DNA from 4 places in the Pandoraea sp. NPDC087047 genome. Region 1 is predicted to be linked to each of the others. Evidence: predicted binding sites of a transcription regulator. Region 1 holds the regulator's gene; each other region holds the start of a gene.
What was found. Region 1 encodes HrcA, which represses chaperone genes, less so after heat shock. Its sites were predicted from a motif close to TTAGCACTCNNNNNNNNNGAGTGCTAA; they were not measured.

Region 1 (5,110 bases):
CCAGCCCCACGCCGCCTGCCGCGAACGCCACGCCCCATTGATTGCCGCCACCGCCGCCACCGACCCAGCCGACCAGCGCCGGGGCATATACCGGACGCACCGCGACAGGCCCCGGCACCCAGCACCAGCGCGTGTCCACATAAGCCCAGCGGCCGTAGTGATAAGGCGCGAAGCCCCACGGCGCGTCATCGACCCAGGTCCAGCCCCACGGATCGACCCAAACCCAATGGCCCGTGCGATAAGGCGCCCAGCCCGACGGCATGTTCGACGGCACCCACACCGCGCCATAGGTCGGCGTGTCCTGCCACGAGCCGTAGTCGTCCAGACTTTCGAAACCGGTCATGTCACGCGGCACGTACCGCGCCGAGACGGAAGCGTCTTCACGGGCGTCGCGCTCACGCATCCATTGATCGAAAACGTCGGCCACGAGCGGGCCGGTCTGTTGCTGCGTCAGGTTCTGGCCGACGAACGCCACGCGCTGCCCCTGTTGCAGCGGCACCGACGCGCCCTGCCCGTAAGCCGTGCCCGCGCCGCGCCAGACACTCACCGTCGTCACCCCGTTCGGATCAACATCGAGGCGATATTCACCGGCCTGTTGAGGCACGAACGCCAGATTCGGCGTGTCGATCTCGTAGGGCTGGTTCGGATCGAGGCTGCGCAGGCGCACGCCCACCGTGCCCTGCGTTACGTTCAGTTGCACATTCTGATCAGTCACTGCGGAGAGCGTGAGACTCGTCGACGCGCCCATGCGCACCGCCGTACCGCCAACGTGCATTTCGGCACGGCTGTTGCGGTCGACCCAGACGGCGTCGCCCGTGGTGAGCGGCCGGTTGCGGTCCGCGTAGCGCCAGTCGCTGGTGCCCGCGGGCGCGTAGGTGACGGTGCCGTCGAACTCACTCAGACGCGCCACCCGCCCCGGTGGATCGGCACTCTGCGCTTGCGCCAGCGCGGGCATGGCCACCGCACCGACGACGCCGAGCGCCAGCCCGGCGCCAAGAGAGCGGACCATCGTCCGCCAGGAATTCAGGGATTTCATAAACACTCCGGGCCCTTTCGATGAGCACGCCGTGCGTGGCTTCGCTATTGCTGCCTGGCGCCACCTTGTTGTTCTGTCCGAATCCTCCGGCGAGCGTTCTGATTCAGAACTACGACCACCTCGCCGCAAGTGACACCTCGAGCGTAAGCCTGCCGAGTGTGACAGCGTGTAAAGGAATGCTACGGGTTTGTAACCGAATGCGCCAACGAGGGTGCGAAGGCGGTGTCCCGGCTTCTCCGGGCACATCGATCAGTGATGGCTGAGCGCGTTGGAGAGCAGCTTGGCCGTGATGTCGACGATCGGGATCACGCGCTCGTAGGCCATGCGCGTCGGTCCGATCACACCGAGCGTGCCCACGACTTCGCCGTCCACCTCGTACGGCGCGGTGACGACCGTCATCTCCTCGATGGGCACGAGGCTCGATTCGCCGCCGATGAAGATCTGCACGCCCTGGGCGCGGCTGGAGACGTCGAGCAGTTGCAGCAGGCCGGTCTTGGACTCGAACACATCGAACAGCTTGCGCAGCCGCTCCATGTTCGACGACAGGTCTTCCACGCCCAACAGGTTGCGCTCGCCCGAGATCAACACGCTCTCACGCGTGGTGTCGGCCATGGCGTCGCTGCCCGCCTGCACCGCCGCCTGCATGAGCGCGCTCATGTCCGAGCGCAGCGCGTCGAGTTCGCCGCGCAAGTAAGTGCGCACGTCGTCGAAGCTGTGGCCGCCGAAGTTGGCGTTCAGATAATTCGCCGCCTCGACCAGTTGCGACGGGGAATGATCCTTTTCCGTCAGGATGATGCGGTTCTGCACGTCGCCGTCGGGCGTAACGATGATGAGCAGCACGCGCTTGTCGGACAGACGCAGGAATTCGATCTGGCGGAACGTCTGGCTGCGGCGCGGCGTGAGCACCACGCCCGCGAACTGCGACAGATGCGAGAGCACCTGCGCTGCCGAGGCGATCAGTTGCTGCGGGCCGGCCGGTTGCAGGCTCGTCTGCACCTGCGAGGCCAGATGGTGCACGGCCTCCTCCAGCGGGCGCACCGCCAGCATGGTGTCGACGAACAGGCGGTAAGCGCGCGGCGTGGGCACGCGACCGGCGGATGTATGCGGGCTGGCCACGAAACCGTGAGCTTCGAGATCGGCCATCACATTACGGATCGTCGCCGGCGACAGATCGAGGCCCGAGTAACGCGAAAGCGTGCGCGAACCGACCGGCTGGCCATCGGCGATGTACCGTTCGATCAGGGTTTTGAGGAGAGTTTGCGCACGTTGATCTAGCATGGCAAAAATTGTAACGCGAAATGTAGGCACGCGGCGCGCGGCAAACCCCAACGCGCAAACCGTTGCAGGCCTTGCGTGCCGATGGTTGCTGTCATCGACTTATGGTGTAATGGCGGCATGAAAACTGGGAGCCCCTTCAAGACCGTGGCGCTCGTCGGGAAGTACCATGCCGACGGCGTTGCCGAACCCCTGCTCACGCTCGCGGCATGTATTGCCCAGCGCGGGCATCACGTCGTCTTCGAGCGCGATACTGCGCACAACATTGGCGCAGGCGCCGATCCGTACACCCCTCTCGATATCCAGGAAATCGCCACGCAGGCCGACGTCGCCGTCGTGGTCGGCGGCGACGGCACGATGCTCGGTGTCGGCCGCCAGCTGGCCTCCTCGAAGGTGCCGCTCATCGGCGTGAACCACGGACGTGTCGGTTTCATTACCGACATTCCGCTCGACGAGATGCGTCAGGTCGTGCCGGCCATGCTCGAAGGACACTTCGAGGCCGAACAGCGCACGCTGCTTTCCGCGCGCATCGAGCGCGACAGCGAGACGCTGTTCGAAACGCTCGCGTTCAACGACGTGGTCGTGAATCGCTCGGGCATCTCGGGAATGGTCGAGCTGCGCGTCGATGTCGACGGCCGCTTCATGTACAAGCAGCGCTCGGACGGCCTGATCGTCGCCACGCCCACCGGCTCGACGGCCTACGCCCTCTCGGCGACCGGCCCGATCCTGCATCCGCGTCTGGGCGGCGTGGTACTCGTGCCGATTGCCCCGCACGCGCTGTCGAACCGCCCGATCGTCCTGCCGGATTCGAGCGATATCGTCATCACCATCACCCGCGGGCGCGAAGTCGGCGCCAACTTCGACATGCAGTCGTTTGCCGAACTGCGCCCGGGCGACAAGATTCTGGTGGGCCGTTCCGAGCATCAGGTGACGTTTTTGCACCCGGTCGGCTACAACTACTACGCGACGCTGCGCCGCAAGTTGCATTGGAACGAGCATATCTCCGACGAAGATACGCCGCAGAACTGACTTCACGCCTCACCCGACATCCCATGCTACGCAGTCTCTCGATTCGCGATTTCGTGATCGTCGATCGTCTCGATCTGGAATTCTCCGCGGGCTTCACCGTCTTCTCGGGGGAAACCGGCGCAGGCAAATCGATTCTGATCGACGCGCTGGCGCTCGCCATGGGCGAGCGCGGCGACACCAGCATGGTGCGCAACGGGCAGTCGCGCGCCGACATCACCGCTGAGTTCGCCGCGGACGCCGAAGCGCGTCCCGACCTCGAAGCCTGGCTGCAGGCCCAGGCGCTCACGCTCGAAGAGCATGGCGGCGTGCTGCTGCGCCGCGTGCTCGACGCCGGCGGACGCTCGCGCGCCTTCATCAACGGCACGCCCGCCACGCTCACGCAAATGCGCGAACTCGGCGAGATGCTCGTCGACATTCACGGACAGCACGCGCACCAGCAACTGCTGCGTCCCGACGCGCAGCGCCGCCTGCTCGACTCGCACGCGGGCGCCACCGGGCTTGCCGCCGATGCGGCGAACGCCCATAAGGAATGGCGGCGTCTCGTGAAGCGCTGCGAGGAAGCCCACGGGCGGGACCGCGAACTGCAACTGGAGCGCGAACGCCTCGAATGGCAGACATCCGAGCTCGACAAGCTCAACCCGCAGGACGGGGAATGGGACGAGGTCAGCGCCGAGCATCGCCGGCTCTCGCACGCCGCGAGTCTCATCAACGGTGTGCAAGGCGCGCTCGATACACTCGCCGAAGCCGATGGCGCCATCGCCCCCTCGCTCGGCCATGTCGTGCATCAGATCCGCGAACTGGCGGAGATCGATGCCGGGCTGGCCGATACGCTCGCCGCGCTGGAACCGGCCGAAATTCAGCTCCGCGAAGCCGTCCACTCGCTCACGCACTACGCGCAACGCGTCGATCTCGATCCAGAGCGTCTGGCCGTGGTCGAGCAGCGGCTCGATGCGCTGCACTCGGCGGCACGCAAATTCCGCGTTGCACCCGATCAATTGCCTGCCGAATTGGCAGAGCGGCGCGCACAACTGGAAGAGTTGACCGCGTCAGCCGACACCGCCGCCATGCAAGCCGCCGCCGACGCCGCGCACGCCGCTTATCTCAAGCTGGCGAAGGATCTGTCGAAGGCGCGCGCCAAAGCTGCGGCGTCGCTCTCGCGTGAAGTCACGCGCGCCATGCAGGACCTCTCGATGCCGGGCGGACGCTTCGAAGTCGCGCTGAGCCCCACCTCGGAGCCGCAGTCGTTCGGTCTGGAGACGGTCGAGTTTCTCGTCGCCGGCCACCCCGGCGTGCCCACGCGGCCACTAGCGAAAGTGGCCTCGGGCGGTGAGCTCGCGCGAATCAGCCTGGCGTTGCAGGTGATCGCCAGCAGCGCGAGCCTCACGCCGACGTTGATTTTCGACGAAGTGGATTCCGGCATTGGCGGCGCCGTCGCCGAGGTCGTCGGGCGCCTGCTGCGGGAATTGGGTCAGGGACGGCAAGTGCTGTGCGTCACCCACTTGCCGCAGGTCGCCGCACTCGGCCATCAGCACCTGCGCGTGAGCAAGCGCAGCGATGGCGATTCGACGATGAGCGAGATCGAGCCGCTCGGGCGCACCGAGCGCGTCGAGGAAATTGCGCGGATGCTGGGCGGCGTGGAAATCACCGCAACGACGCGCAAGCACGCGCGGGAGATGCTCGCGCTCTGAGCGTTATGGACATATAGGCGCCGGCAGGCATTGGCAGTTGTTGGCAGTTGTTGGCATAGCGACCACGGGCGGCGAGTCATCG
Region 2 (5,110 bases), on a different contig from region 1:
CGAAATTTTTGGTGGCGTCGAACAGCTTCGAGGAATCCGATGACTCCGATTTTGCCGCTGCAGCAAGGTTGTTATATGCAAGTTTTTGATCTTCTGTCTTGGGGCTGGTTTTTCTTTTTTCGTCTGATGTGGACAGTGAATAGTCTGGAATTTGAACATCGCCATTCGTGTCGATGTTTATGTTGATGGTGCTTGTTTGCGGCGGCGTGTAGCGAAACTGTTCCGCGCTATTGGAAGGTGCAGATTTTTTTGCATCCATTTCGGCCAGAATGGATGCGGTGCTTTGCGTCGAATTCGAACTCGGGGGATTGTTCGGCGTGGATTGAGTCCCGCCTGTGTTGTTCGAATTGATTTCCGGACTTCTTGCGGCGGTTCCGGTCGAGGTGCTGTTGTTTTCTTTGCCGTCGGCCTGTTCGGCGGCCGGCTCACCATCATTATTTTGAGGGTAATGGGATTGGTTTGCGTGGGGGGTGATGTTCATTGGCGTGAGTGAATGATGAATTGAAAAGCGCCCCCTTTTCATCGCTCAGGGCACATGGTTATTGCCCTGGATGTTCGCCGTACCTGTAAAGACCGTCAGCGTCTGGCGGTTAGCGTCGCTCGAGGTTCGCTGGTTTGTGACGAATTCGGGGGGGGGACCGTCAAAGGTGCTTTGGATTTTCATCTGCGGCGCATCCCATTTCAATTTGACTGGTCAGAAAATTGGCCAGTATCCGGTCAAAATCCGGGGCGGAAAGCCATGCTAGTCCTGGCTTGCGATGGACTCGGCCGCCCAATACGAATCCAATTGCGAACTTTCGAAGTTAAAAAAAAACCCCGTGAGTTTCACGGGGCTTGGCTGCCGGTCATCTCCGACAGGTGGCGACAGGAAATGTCGTGTGGCAATGTGTCACGCCATCTTGGACATCCCAATCAACGCATTATGCGTAGGCTTGCAGCGCGCCTTTCATCTTCTTCATGGCGGCGACTTCAATTTGGCGAATCCGCTCGGCGGAGACTCCGAATTCGTCGGCCAGTTCGTGCAGTGTGGCGCCGCCGCTACCGTCGTCGGCAACCGACAGCCAGCGTGCTTCGATAATGCGGCGGCTGCGTGCGTCGAGACGGCCGAGTGCCGTTTGCAGGCCGTCGCTTTGCAGATGGTCACGCTCGCGTGCGGCGATCACGGCGGTCGGCTCCTGATGGGAGTCGGCCAGATAGGCGATGGGGGCGAAGCTCGCGCTGTCGCTGTCGTCGCTGTGACCTTCGAGGGCGATATCGCCGCCCGACATACGCGTTTCCATCTCGATGACGTCTTCACGCTTGACGTTCAGATCGCGTGCGACCTGATCGATCTCTTCCGGCGTGAATGCCTGGAGGCCTTGCTTCTGGCTGCGCAGATTGAAGAAGAGCTTGCGCTGGGCCTTGGTCGTGGCGACCTTGACCGTGCGCCAGTTGCGCAGCACGTATTCGTGAATTTCGGCCTTGATCCAGTGCATGGCGTACGACACGAGCCGAACGCCCTGGGTCGGGTCGAAGCGCTTGACGGCTTTCATCAGGCCGATGTTGCCTTCCTGAATCAAGTCGGCGTGCGGCAGGCCGTAGCCGAGGTAATTGCGCGCGATCGATACCACCAGACGCAGGTGCGAGAGCACGAGCTGACGGGCGGCTTCAAGGTCGTCGCTTTCACGCAGGCGCTTGGCGAGCGACTGCTCTTCCTCGGCGGAAAGCAGGGGAATGCGATGGACAGCCTGAATGTAGCTGTCGATATTGCCCAGACTGCCCGGCAGCATCAAAGCCGACGGGGCAATAGCGAGGGCACGCGAGTTCGGCGCCGTGCCGGTGGCCGGCGTCGTCGGATGCTTGGTGGCGGCAGTACTCAACTGGCGGACTCCTAGTTAGCCTCTGGGAAAACATTTTAGCACTCTCTTTCGATGAGTGCTAAAGACGTTAGAACCCTTGCTGGGCGGGAAGTTTCCGCCCTCTCGGGGTTTTCCAGCACCCTCCGTGAAACGGGAGAAGTCACTGGCGCAAACGTGACTCGGATGGTGTAAATTGCAACCCAAGCCGCGAAGGTATTGTGATGGCGAAGACGGGAGGTCGGCATGGCTGGCAAGCACATTGACGCGGTACGAGAACTCGAATCGGCGCGCTTCGAAGCGATGGTGGAAGGCGACGTCGATGAGCTGGAAAAGCTCCTCGCCGACGACTTGTTCTACGTCCACTCGAACGGGAAACGCGAAACCAAACGCGAATTTCTCGAGGCGATCAGTTCTGGCCGCCGTCGTTATCTCGACATCGATGTCGATCCCAAGGCGCAGGAACTGCGCGAGTTCGGCGACACCGTGGTCGTTACCGGCAAGCTGAAAGTGGAGCTGGAAACGGCAACCGGCTCGCTTGCCTCGCAAATGACCTACACCGCGGTTCACAAACTCCTGTCCGAAGCCTGGCGCGTGATCTCGTGGCAGGCGACCCGCATGGCGTCGGCCGACTAAGTCGTTTGCCACCCCCGCTGATCCTCACCACGCCCGGTCCTCATCGGGCGTCTTCCCAAAACAGACGATTTGATGGGTTTCGGAATGGAATGTTCCGAAAAAACCATGTTTATTGCTTGAATTCGTGCTTTTCGACGAAATTCGGACGAGTTCGCCAGTGGTGCGGGCATATTGCGTCCTAATGATCGTCGACACCGGCCGGGGCAATCCGTCCGATCAGCCCCTCCCCCCCAGCGCCTGACGTATCACCTCGACCTGCCGGGCGATGGGGGCGGGCACTGCAACGTCTCCCGCGAGCACGGCTTCGATCCATCGGGCGGTAGCCGGGGCGTCGGCGGCGGGGAGCGTCGGGGGGACGCCCGTGGTGCCTTCTTCCGCCGCTTGCCACAACGTGTAGCGGCCATCCGAAAAGCCATCGATGGCGGTCTGACGGCGGGCGTCCGCGACCGGTTCGCCTTCCGTGCCACGCGCCAGTAACACGCCCGGTGCCGCGCTATTGGCGTCGTCGGCAAACATCTCACTCAATGTCTCCCGATATTCCGGATGCGTGTAGTTCACAAGCCGCAGCGCCGGGCCGGCAAACGGCTGCAAGAGCTTCACGACGGTATGGCCCGAGTTGCGCACCCCCAATGCCGCGCGCATCTCGAGCAGTCGCTCCAACGCGGGCGAAAGCGCCGCGATGGGCAAGTAGGCGACACGACGGCTGTTCAATGCCGTTTCCGCCTCAGCCGCCGAGCGGCAGGCGTTGTGCCCGAGCGCCGCGAAGATGGCGTGCGTGCCGACGCGGTTCGCCCCGCTGTGATGCTGGCCGTGCACCAGCACCGGAATGCCCTCGCGGGCAAGCAGCAGCGCCAGCAGCGGCGTGAGGTTCGGTTGCTTGCGCGCGCCGTTGTAGCTCGGCAGCAGGACGGGCGGCGGGGCGCCGGCGGGGGCGACGAGCGGGGGAAAGGTGGCATGCGCGGCGTCGAGCATCGCGCGCAGTTCAACGGGCGTCTCGCCCTTGATGCGGTAGGCGATCAGCACGCCGCCCAACTCCGCCGGGGTGACACGGTCGGCAAGGATGGCGTCGAAAAGCGTACGGGTTTCGTCGGCGCTCAGCGCGCGTGCGCCTTTCGCTCCCCGGGCGATGATTTTGAGCAGCGGCGCGCAGGCAAATGGGGCGGCAGAGGTCATGACGCTTCGAATTCGGGTTCGGGAGGTTCGTGGGCAAGTCTCCATCCATCATACGCAATCAGGTGTCATCGGGGCCAGCGCTTGCAGTACCATCTCGGGTTCGGACGCGACGCCCGACGGCGCTACCGCCCGTCTGCCGTGTCATCAAAATTCATGCTTTCGAGGTCTGCCATGTCCACGCTGTACAGCTATTTCCGCAGTTCCGCCGCGTACCGGGTGCGCATCGCCATGAACCTGAAGGGACTCGCCTACGACATCGCACCGGTGCATCTGGTGCGTGACGGCGGCGAGCAGCTCAAGCCGGCCTACCTCGCGCTCAACGTCAATGCGCTGGTGCCGACGTTCGTCGACGGCGACGTGAACATCCACCAATCGCTGGCCATCATCGAATATCTGGAGGACGTGCATCCGGCCCCCGCGCTCCTGCCGGCCGACCCGGTGGCGCGTGCGCAGGTGCGTGCCCTGGCGCTGGACATTGCCGCCGACATCCATCCGATCGACAACCTGCGGGTGCTGCGCTTTCTCAAGCGGGATCTGGGTGTGACGGAAGCGCAGAAGAACGCCTGGTACGTTCACTGGATCGTGGAAGGTTTCAAGGCGCTCGAAGCGCGTTTGGCCGCGCAGACCTCGCCGGGCAAGTTCGTCTACGGTGATACGCCCACGCTCGCGGACTGCTGCCTCGTGCCGCAGGTCTACAACGCGAACCGTTTCAATGTGGATATGACGATGTTCCCGCGCATTGCCGCCATCAACGCCCATTGCCAGACGCTCGAAGCGTTTCAGCGCGCCGCACCCGAAGCGCAACCCGACGCCGAGTAATTTCCCGATGTTCGATCCGGCTTTCTGGCGGGGCATGGCGCTTGGCGCCAGCCTCATCATGGCGATTGGCGCGCAGAATGCTTTCGTGCTGCGTCAGGGAATTCTGCGACGTCACGTGGGCGTGGTCGTCACCGTCTGCGCGATCTGCGACATGTTGCTGATCGCCGCGGGCGTGGCGGGCATGGGCGGCCTGATCGCGGCGTACCCGCGCTTCATCACCGTCGTGACGTGGGGCGGCGCCGCGTTCCTGTTCCTTTACGGTCTGCGTGCCTGGCGTGCGGCGTTTCGCGGCGCGGGGGCGTTGCAGGCCGACGGCAGTCGCGCGGCCACGCAAGCGATGAGCTGGCAACGCGCGGTGGTGCTCGTGCTGATGCTCTCGCTGCTCAACCCGCATGTCTATCTCGATACGGTGATCCTGCTCGGCGGCATCGGGGCGCGTGAGGCGTCGCCCGATAACGTGTGGTTTGCTGGCGGGGCGATGATCGCCTCGGTTCTGTGGTTCACGGCGCTTGGCTACGGTGCGCGTTTGCTGGCGCCGCTGTTCTCGCGCGCTCGCGCCTGGCAGATTCTCGACGGCGTGGTCGGCCTGATGATGTGGGGGCTTTGCGCAGGACTCGTCGGGCAGCAGATGTAACGATTCGGCAGGG
Region 3 (5,110 bases), on a different contig from region 1:
TGCCCTCAAGGGGGCGACGTTACGCGTGATTCCGGTGGACGACTCGGGGCAGGTGCTGCTCGACGAGTATCGCAAGCTGCTCAACGATCGCACGAAGATCGTGGCCGTGACACAGGTCTCCAATGCGCTGGGCACCGTGGTGCCGGTCAAGGAGATCGTGGACATAGCGCATCGGGCCGGAGCGAAGGCGCTTGTCGATGGCGCACAGTCCATCTCGCACATGCGCGTGGACGTGCAAGCCCTCGACGCCGACTTCTTCGTGTTTTCCGGGCACAAGATCTACGGGCCGACCGGCATTGGCGTCGTCTATGGCAAGCGTGCCATTCTCGAGGACATGCCGCCCTGGCAAGGCGGCGGCAACATGATTGCGGACGTGACGTTCGAGCGAACCGTCTTCCAGCCGCCGCCCAACCGGTTTGAAGCGGGCACGGGCAACATTGCGGATGCCGTCGGTCTGGGCGCGGCGCTCGACTATGTTTCCCGGGTAGGCATCGAGAACATCGCCCGGTACGAGCACGACCTGCTGGCGTATGCAACACACTTGCTCGCGCCGGTACCGGGCGTGCGGCTCGTCGGCACAGCGCAGGACAAGGCGAGCGTGCTGTCGTTCGTGCTCAAAGGCTACGAGACGGAAGCGGTGGGGCGTGCCCTGAACGAAGAGGGCATCGCGGTGCGCTCGGGTCACCACTGCGCGCAACCGATCCTGCGTCGCTTCGGGCTGGAAGCGACAGTCCGCCCGTCGCTGGCGTTCTACAACACCTGCGAAGAGGTCGACAAACTCGTGGATGTGGTCAGACGCCTGTCCGCTCGTCGCTATTGAGGCTACCTGCCGGTACATTTGAGGCATGGCCTCATTGCGTCGGCTGATATCAAAACCGGAGGGCCCCGTGTCAGTCTGAATGGGGCCCTCCGGCTTATTTGTGCGCCAGTGCGTTCGCTCTGGCGTTCGTCTTAGAAGTCGAACCCGGCGCCGCCCGGACCACCCGCGGCACCTGCCGGGGCCGGGTTGGCCGCCTTGGGCGCTTCGACAACCGTGGCATCTGTGGTGAGCAGCAGACCCGCCACCGACGCGGCATTCTGCAAGGCCGTACGGGTGACTTTGGTCGGATCGAGCACGCCAAGCTCCACCAGATCGCCATATTCGCCAATGGCCGCGTTGTAACCGAAATTGCCCGTGCCTTGTGCGACCTTGGCCACGACAACGCTCGGTTCATCGCCCGCATTCGCCACGATCTGACGCAGCGGTTCTTCAAGTGCGCGCAGCACGATCTTGATCCCGGCGTCCTGGTCGGCGTTGGCCCCGCGCACCTCCCGCACGCTCTCGCGCACGCGAATCAACGCCACACCCCCGCCGGGCACAATGCCTTCCTCGACGGCCGCGCGCGTTGCGTGCAGCGCGTCGTCGACCCGGTCCTTTTTCTCCTTGACTTCAATCTCGGTCGCGCCGCCCACCTTGATGACAGCCACGCCGCCGGCGAGCTTCGCCACGCGCTCCTGCAGTTTCTCGCGGTCGTAATCGGAGGTCGCCCCTTCGATCTGCACGCGAATCTGCTTAACGCGCGCCTGAATGTTGGCGGACTCGCCCGCGCCATCGATCACGGTCGTGTTTTCCTTGCCCACTTCGATACGCTTGGCCTGGCCCAGCTCGGCCAACGTCGCCTTTTCGAGCGACAGCCCCGTTTCTTCTGCAATGACCTGACCACCCGTGAGGATGGCAATGTCCTCGAGCAACGCGCGTCGGCGATCGCCAAAGCCCGGGGCCTTCACGGCAACGGTCTTGAGAATGCCGCGGATGTTGTTGACGACCAGCGTGGCGAGCGCCTCGCCTTCCACGTCTTCCGCAATGATGAGCAGCGGACGGCCGGCCTTGGCCACTTGCTCGAGCAGCGGCAGCAGTTCGCGAATATTGCTGATCTTCTTGTCGTGCAGCAGCACATAGGGCGACTCAAGCACCGCAATCTGCTTCTCCGCATCGTTGACGAAGTAGGGCGAGAGGTAGCCGCGATCGAACTGAAGGCCTTCGACCACATCGAGTTCATCGGCGAGCGACTTGCCATCTTCCACCGTGATCACGCCTTCCTTGCCAACGCGATCGATCGCCTCGGCGATGCGCTGGCCGATCGACTCTTCGCCGTTAGCCGAGATGGTGGCGACCTGTGCGATTTCCTTGCTGGTGGTGGTCGGTTTGCTGATGCCGCGCAGCGCCTCGACGGCGACCACGACGGCACGGTCGATGCCGCGCTTGATGTCCAGCGGGTTGAGCCCCGCCGCTACGTACTTCTGACCTTCACGGACGATGGCCTGCGCCAGAACGGTAGCCGTGGTCGTGCCGTCACCGGCCAGATCGCTCGTCTTCGATGCGACTTCCTTGACCAGTTGGGCGCCGATGTTCTGCAACTTGTCCGCGAGTTCGATTTCCTTCGCGACCGATACCCCATCCTTGGTCACGACGGGCGCACCGAAGCTGCGTTCGAGCACGACATTGCGACCTTTCGGACCGAGCGTCACTTTCACCGCATCGGCGAGAATGTTCACGCCCTCTACGAGTTTCGTACGTGCGGCGTCGCGCAACACGATGTCTTTGGCTGCCATGGTTTCCTAGCCTCGATAGTTTTGAGAAGCGATTGCGTTAGCCGATCACCGCGACGATGTCTTCTTCGCGCAGGACCAGGAGTTCGTTACCGTCGACTTTCACCGCCTGACCGCCGTACTTTGCGAACAGCACCCGGTCGCCGATCTTGACGTCGAGTTCGATATGACGGCCATCCTTGTCTCGCCGGCCCGGGCCGACAGCAACGATTTCCCCCTGATCGGGCTTTTCTGCGGCGCTATCCGGCAGCACGATTCCGGAAGCCGTCTTGGTTTCCTGATCGAGGCGTTTGACGATGACGCGGTCCTGTAGTGGACGAAGGCTCATGACATTTCCCTTGTGAGTCTGATTTCTCTCTTGACGTTGGCACTCTCGTTTGTCGAGTGCCAGACCGGTTGGCAGTATAGAAATGGCACGGCAGTGCGATCCAATAACCGATTCTCGGATCGATATGCACGAAACGACTGCGCTTCTCATATCGCAAGCGATGCTATGAAAAGCCGATTTGCTTCGTTGACGCAAGTGAGGGCACCGGCTACTTTGCGACCTTCTGACGCCGGGCCTGACCATGTCCGGCCCAACAGGAGTTTTCATTCGTGGCAGTGTTCGAGATCGAGAATGTGGTGTCGTCGTTGCAGTCCTCGCGGGTGCGCTGGCGTGAAGCACAGCGACGCTTGCTCGAAGCGGGAAGCCGGGACCTGCCATCGCGCGAGCGTCTGGCGGAGATCGTGAATCTTCTGAAGGGCGTGCTATATCCGATGCGTCTGGGGCCGCACGAGCTGCTGCACGCTGGCGAGAACTATTACGTCGGTCACGCGCTGGCAACCGCGCTCGCGCAGTTGGCCGAGCAGGCGACGCTGGAATGGCGTTACAAGGATCGGCATGACGAAGCGGCGGATACGTCAGTCGTCGAAGCGCGTGTACATGTTGCCATTCAGCAGTTTGCTTACCGTCTGCCGGAGATCCGCGACCTGCTCGATTGCGACGTCATCGCGGCTTATCAGGGAGATCCCGCTGCCGGCAGCGTGGACGAAGTTCTGCTCTGCTATCCAGGCATTCTGGCGATGATTCATCACCGGCTCGCGCATGAGCTGTACCGGCTCGATCTGCCCTTGCTGGCCCGGATCATTGCCGAGCAGGCGCATTCGGAGACGGGCATCGACATTCACCCCGGCGCACAGATCGGCGCGGGATTCTTCATCGATCACGGCACCGGCGTGGTCATCGGCGAGACCGCCATCCTGGGGCAGCGTGTACGCGTCTATCAGGCCGTCACGCTCGGCGCAAAGCGCTTTCCGGCAGACGACGACGGGCACCCGCGCAAGGGGCTTGCGCGCCACCCTATCGTGGAAGACAACGTTGTCATCTATGCCGGGGCAACCATTCTCGGACGTGTGACCATCGGTCAAGGCTCGGTGATCGGCGGCAATGTCTGGCTCACGCAGGACTTGCCGCCGTTCAGCAATATCACCCAGGCCCGTTCGCGCAGCGAGTCGGGCAACGCGCCGGGCAGGCGCGTCGACATCGAACGCAATTACGCATAACCGCCCGGGATTAGGGCGCCGCGCGATCCTCATTTGCGCGATGTACTTCCCGGCCGCCTACCAGCGTCAGCGCCGATTGCAGCGTCAGCAGATCGGCCTCGGGAATCGCCAGCGGATTCGCACTCAGGACCGCCAGATCCGCCCATTTGCCGGGGGCGAGCGTCCCTTTGTCCGCTTCCTCGAAGCTCAGGTACGCACCATTGCGGGTAATCGTCTCGATCGCCTGTGTGCGCGTGAGCCGCTGGTCCGCGCCGATGACTGCCCCTGTCGTGCGCTCCGCACGAACCACACTTGCCCAAACCGCGCTGAACGGGCTGACGGGAATATTGTCGCTGCCCGACGCGACGTCGATACCGGCCTCGAGCAAGGTGCGCTGCGGAACGAACCGGTTACCGTCGTGCGCTTCGGCAAGGCGTGACGCCCCGTTTTTCCAAAGCATGTAGAACGGGATCGTTGTCACACGCAGGCCAAGCCGTCGGATACGTGGCAAATCTGACGGTTCGACGCGCCCCACGTGCTCCACCACCCAGCGCCGCTGCGCGAGGGCGAAGCGTTTGTCGATGGCCTCGAAGACGTCCAGCACCTCGCTCAATCGGTCGATCACCACGCTGTGCACGCGCAGGTCGAACTCGGCGGCAAGCCATGCGTAATCGCGAAAGTCCTCGATGCGATTGGCCCACTCGACGAATCCAGACCATCCGGTGTTGGGCAGCACTTTGCGCACAGCGCGTGCGGTCGCTGCAGAGCCGCCCAGCCCGATGAACACGCCCGAGACGGCAAACCAGGGATCGCCCAGCCCTTTTCCGCGCGCAAACGACAGCCAGTCGCGCATGGCCAGACGCGCCTGTGCTGCGTCGTTCCACGTCGGACTCACGCACAGGCGTGTACGCATCGTCAGTTCACCCGCCTCCCACAGCGCACGGTAGACGGCGATGGTCTGCGGCGCAGATCCGTGCCCCTCATACACGCTGGTCGT
Region 4 (5,110 bases), on a different contig from region 1:
CGTGATCACCTGACGCGCTTCGTTCGGCGCTTCCCACTGACGCGAGAGCGCAAAGCACTCGTCATCGAACAAGCGCGCTTGCAGCGTGCCGGGGCGGCGGTGGCGCAGGCTGTTCGAGCCCGACACCATGCTGCGCGTCCATTCGAGGCGGCCGTCTTCCTGACGCACCTGCTCTTTCCATGCCGGATGCCGGGCCGCGCGCACGACCCAGGTGTCGGCGTCCTGCCAGTCGACGGGCGCCCCGTTGATGCTGTGCAGACGGCCGTCGGGGTCGTAGGCGTAGCGGCCGCGATCGGTGCTGGCGAGCAGGTGGCCCTGCGCGTCGAACTCCATCACGAAGCGATTGCCGTTATCGAGCGGGCCAACCTTGCCGGTGCTGCGGTCATAGCTGGCGATGAAGCGCGTTTCCTCGATTTTGCGAACGCCGGCGGGGATGCCGCCGAAGTTGCGCATCAGGTCGTCTTCTTCGCGCAGGGAGGTCTGCACGCACCACGGCAGCGGTGCGCCCGCCTGCGGCGCCTCGGCGGAAGGCGCGGGCGTGGTGGAGTTCGCGGGGGCCGTCGTCGAGGCGATCGGCGCTTGCGGGTCTGCCGGGGCAACCCCCGGACGGGAGCTGGCGCAACCGGCCAGCACCGCAGCTAGCGCAGCGAGTGCCAGGGCACCGCGCACAGGTCGGAATGAAAGCATGGAATGGACAGTTCGGGCAGGTGAAGCAGACATCATCGCAGCGGATTGCCGGGGGAGTTTTTCCTCGATTGTACCGGCTCTGTGTGACGTGGCTGTCTCAGGGGGGCGGGGATAGCGACTGGCGGCGCGTCACGAGCCATTGCCGGTTGTCTGCGGAGAATGCCAGATCGCTCTGCGCGGAGGGCAGGGCGATGTTGACGATGGTGTTATCCAGCACGTCCATGAGTTGGGCAAGGCTCAGCGCGACGAGTGCCAGCCATCGCCATTTTCCGTGGGAGATACGCGTGGGGCTTTCGTGATGGCGGCTAACGTTCGAGGTGCGCGGCGGGTCGAATTTTTCGGGGCGACGCGTGCGGCTCATTTCGATTCCCCGGCTTGATCCCGCGCAGGACAAGTGCTCATGGTGAGGACCCGCTTTCCCGTGGCAGTACCGGCCTCACCGACGCGATGGGCTTGTGCGACTTCAGCGAACGGGACAGTCCGGACGGCAGGGAGCCTGAATTTTCCCGACGTCGCCAACTCGCCAATCCGGGCGAGCACGTACAGCGCGCGGCCGTCGTCACCTCGGCTAAAACGCACACCGTGGCGCATCGCGCCATCGAAATCCGCCACGGTGATCACGCGTTCCGGCCGCGTTTCCTTTGTCAGGGCGATGAGCTCGGGCAGGATGCCATTCCCGGCGACATCGAGCACGAAGTCCACACCTTCAGGCGCCAGCGCCCGGACGCTATCGGGCATGCCCTCGCCGTACGCGATCGGCTCGGCGCCGAGCGAGCGCAAGTCACCCCGCCTGGCGGCGCTTGCGATGCCGATGACGCGAGCCCCTCGCGTGAGCGCGAGTTGAACGGCGGCGGCGCCGATGTTGCCGGTGGCGCCATTGATCAGCAGACAGGCATCGCGAGTGACGCCCAGTTGATCCAGGGCATGCGCCGCGGTTTCGATTGCCGCAGGCAGCGAGGCGGCGACCTCGAAACTGAGCGTGGGTGGGATCGGTCGGTAATACGTCAACACGGCCAACTCGGCCTGGGCGGCGCCGTCGGTGCAAAACCCGACGACACGCTCGCCTGGGGCAACGTCGGTCACGCCGTCACCGAGCTCGTCGACGATCCCGGCGGCCTCGTACTCCAGCGTCTGGGGAAGCCCCTGATCCATCAGACCCTGACGCTTTTTCCAGTCGCTTGTGTTCACGCCGGCCGCACGGACGACGATCCGAACCTGTCCTGGTCCGGGGTGCGGGGCGGCAAGACTCACGACCTTCAGAACTTCCGGCCCCCCAAAGGCATGGAAGTGAATGGCTTTCATGAGTTGATTTGACCCAAATAAATACTAAGTATTTACTTATACTTAGTATATTTATTTGGTGCCAATGCTATCTTGCGGGGCGCTGGACGTGGTCGAGAGAGTTCGGAAGTGCATCTGGGGGCGGTCGGACTCGGCAAAGACTTCACTACGGGAAAACCCCGCGTCTTGAAATCGTAAAACCTCGTCCCTATAATTAGCACTCGTTGGCGCAGAGTGCTAACGCCATGAATTCACCAGATATGCAAATGATTGCATATTTAGTTTTGACGATCTCACTGAGAGAAAGAGGAGCTTGTAATGAACCTTCGTCCCTTGCATGACCGCGTTATTGTCAAGCGCCTGGATAACGAAACGAAGACCGCTTCGGGCATCGTGATTCCGGACGCTGCTGCCGAAAAGCCGGACCAGGGCGAGATCCTGGCCGTCGGCCCGGGCAAGCGCGATGATCAAGGTAAGTTGATCGCACTCGACGTGAAGGTGGGTGACCGCGTTCTGTTCGGCAAGTACGCCGGCCAGGCCGTGAAGGTCGATGGCCAGGAACTGCTGGTCATGCGCGAAGAAGACATCATGGCCGTCGTGGCCGCCTAAGTCTGTCTCCCCCGGACATCTACGTAAAGTATTCAAGGAGTTAATGCAATGGCAGCTAAAGAAGTCGTTTTCGGCGATGCCGCTCGTTCCAAGATGGTTGAGGGTGTCAACATCCTCGCGAACGCAGTCAAGGTGACCCTGGGCCCGAAGGGCCGTAACGTTGTGCTCGAGCGCAGCTTCGGCGGCCCGACCGTGACCAAGGACGGTGTGTCGGTCGCCAAGGAAATCGAACTCAAGGACAAGCTCCAGAACATGGGCGCGCAAATGGTCAAGGAAGTGGCTTCCAAGACCAGCGACAACGCCGGCGACGGCACCACCACCGCAACGGTGCTGGCGCAGTCGATCGTTCGCGAAGGCATGAAGTTCGTCGCCTCGGGCATGAACCCGATGGACCTCAAGCGTGGTATCGACAAGGCCGTTACTGCCGCCATCGAAGAACTGCGCAAGATCAGCAAGCCGTGCACGACGAACAAGGAAATCGCTCAAGTCGGCTCGATCTCGGCCAACAGCGACACCTCGATCGGTGACTACATCGCCAAGGCGATGGACAAGGTCGGCAAGGAAGGCGTGATCACCGTCGAAGACGGCAAGTCGCTGCAAGACGAACTGGACGTCGTCGAAGGTATGCAGTTCGACCGCGGCTACCTCTCGCCGTACTTCATCAACACCCCGGAAAAGCAAGTCGCGATCCTGGAGAACCCGTTCGTTCTGCTGTTCGACAAGAAGGTTTCGAACATCCGTGACCTGCTGCCGGTGCTCGAGCAAGTCGCCAAGGCTGGCCGTCCGCTGCTGATCATCGCTGAAGACGTCGAGGGCGAAGCCCTGGCAACGCTGGTGGTCAACAACATTCGTGGCATTCTGAAGACCTGCGCCGTCAAGGCTCCGGGCTTCGGCGACCGCCGCAAGGCCATGCTGGAAGACATCGCCATCCTGACGGGCGGCCAGGTCATCGCCGAAGAAATCGGCCTGACGCTGGAAAAGGCTACGCTCAACGAACTGGGCCAAGCCAAGCGCATCGAAATCGGCAAGGAAAACACCATCATCATCGATGGCGCCGGTGAAGCCGCGAACATCGAAGCGCGCGTCAAGCAGATCCGTGCCCAGATCGAAGAAGCCACCAGCGACTACGACCGTGAAAAGCTGCAAGAGCGCGTGGCCAAGCTGGCCGGCGGTGTTGCCGTGATCAAGGTCGGTGCTGCGACCGAAGTCGAAATGAAGGAAAAGAAGGCACGCGTGGAAGACGCGCTGCACGCTACCCGCGCTGCCGTGGAAGAAGGCATCGTCCCGGGCGGCGGTGTTGCCCTGCTGCGTGCTCGCGTGGCCGTTGCCGGCATCGAAGGCGCCAACGCTGACCAGAACGCCGGTATCAAGATCGTTCTGCGCGCCATGGAAGAGCCGCTGCGTCAAATCGTCACCAACGGTGGCGAAGAAGCCAGCGTCGTTGTGGCTAACGTGATTGCCGGCAAGGGCAACTACGGCTACAACGCATCGACCGGCGAGTACGGCGATCTGGTGGAAATGGGCGTTGTGGACCCGACCAAGGTCACCCGCACCGCACTGCAAAACGCCGCTTCGGTTTCGGGCCTGCTGCTCACGACCGACTGCGCCGTTGCCGAACTGCCGAAGGAAGATGCTCCGATGGCTGGCGGTATGGGCGACATGGGTGGTATGGGCGGCATGGGCATGGGCATGTAAGTCTCGCAAGAGACTGCATGTACGGGGCGCCGTAAGGCTCCCCGAATGCCGGGTCGCCGGGCTTCACCGGAGAATTACGATTCGATGGTGGAAGCCCAGCCCCAGAACGGCAACGCATTCTTCGGAATTCGTTGCCGTTTTTTTGCGTCGACCGGATCTGCGCTCAGTCATCCCTGGCGGTGTCGGGCAACGCGCTTGAATCTGCCGCTGCGTCGTCGCGCCTGAGCTTGAACGGCGAACCGGCAAGCGCCGGCATTGCCGCGATCTCCTCCTGCATCCACTCCCAAAACACGTGAATCGCGCGCTCGCGCGGGTGGTTTTCGCGCCAGTTCACGTGGTATTCCAGGCTCGGCGGAACGCACACGTCTCCAATCCGCACCAGTTCGCCGGCGGCGAGCGCATCGCGCACCAGCAGGCTGCGCGTGGTGGCGACCCCCTGTCCGGTAATCGCCGCCCGCAGGTGCAACCCCGAATCGTCGAAGATCGGTCCGCGTGTGGGCTCGTGCGGCGTCAGTCCGGCGGCGACCTGCCAATCGCGCCAGGAGCGGTAGGCAAAGCGCAGCATCGGCAGTTTGTGGATATCGGCGACGGTGAAGTCCGGCACACGAGCGATGAGGTCGGGATGGCAGACGGCGATCACGAAGTCGTCGTGCAGCTTGCGCGTGACGAATCCCGGTTCCTCCACGCGCTGATGCCAGATGCCGACGTCCACCGAATAGGGATCGGGCGCTGAGATATCCGCGTGAATTCGCACGACCAGATCGATGCCCGGATGCCGCTCGCTGAAACGCGACAGCCGCGGAATCAGCCATTGCGAGGCCAGATCGGTCATCACACT

Region 2: a site for HrcA is predicted at 1,895-1,921, ahead of rpoH (RNA polymerase sigma factor RpoH). Genes of this name have one in related genera too.
Region 3: a site for HrcA is predicted at 2,954-2,980, ahead of groES (co-chaperone GroES). Genes of this name have one in related genera too.
Region 4: a site for HrcA is predicted at 2,183-2,209, ahead of groES (co-chaperone GroES). Genes of this name have one in related genera too.

Annotation. Positions count from the first base shown of each region.
Region 1 is NZ_JBIUZU010000005.1:197,333-202,442, reverse strand. It holds gene ACIPHM_RS11165 (DUF6600 domain-containing protein) at 1-1,036, opposite strand, end outside; gene hrcA (heat-inducible transcriptional repressor HrcA) at 1,286-2,314, opposite strand; gene ACIPHM_RS11155 (NAD kinase) at 2,396-3,340, shown strand; gene recN (DNA repair protein RecN) at 3,364-5,028, shown strand.
Region 2 is NZ_JBIUZU010000003.1:149,585-154,694, forward strand. It holds gene ACIPHM_RS06235 (hypothetical protein) at 1-481, opposite strand, end outside; gene rpoH (RNA polymerase sigma factor RpoH) at 921-1,859, opposite strand; gene ACIPHM_RS06245 (nuclear transport factor 2 family protein) at 2,082-2,471, shown strand; gene ybiB (DNA-binding protein YbiB) at 2,688-3,644, opposite strand; gene maiA (maleylacetoacetate isomerase) at 3,816-4,463, shown strand; gene ACIPHM_RS06260 (LysE/ArgO family amino acid transporter) at 4,471-5,097, shown strand.
Region 3 is NZ_JBIUZU010000001.1:291,193-296,302, reverse strand. It holds gene ACIPHM_RS01200 (family 2A encapsulin nanocompartment cargo protein cysteine desulfurase) at 1-820, shown strand, start outside; gene groL (chaperonin GroEL) at 952-2,592, opposite strand; gene groES (co-chaperone GroES) at 2,630-2,917, opposite strand; gene epsC (serine O-acetyltransferase EpsC) at 3,187-4,134, shown strand; gene ACIPHM_RS01180 (amidohydrolase) at 4,145-5,110, opposite strand, start outside.
Region 4 is NZ_JBIUZU010000007.1:35,754-40,863, forward strand. It holds gene ACIPHM_RS14525 (hypothetical protein) at 1-687, opposite strand, end outside; gene ACIPHM_RS14530 (MFS transporter) at 785-1,048, opposite strand; gene ACIPHM_RS14535 (NADP-dependent oxidoreductase) at 1,045-1,989, opposite strand; gene groES (co-chaperone GroES) at 2,287-2,577, shown strand; gene groL (chaperonin GroEL) at 2,626-4,272, shown strand; gene ACIPHM_RS14550 (LysR substrate-binding domain-containing protein) at 4,436-5,110, opposite strand, start outside.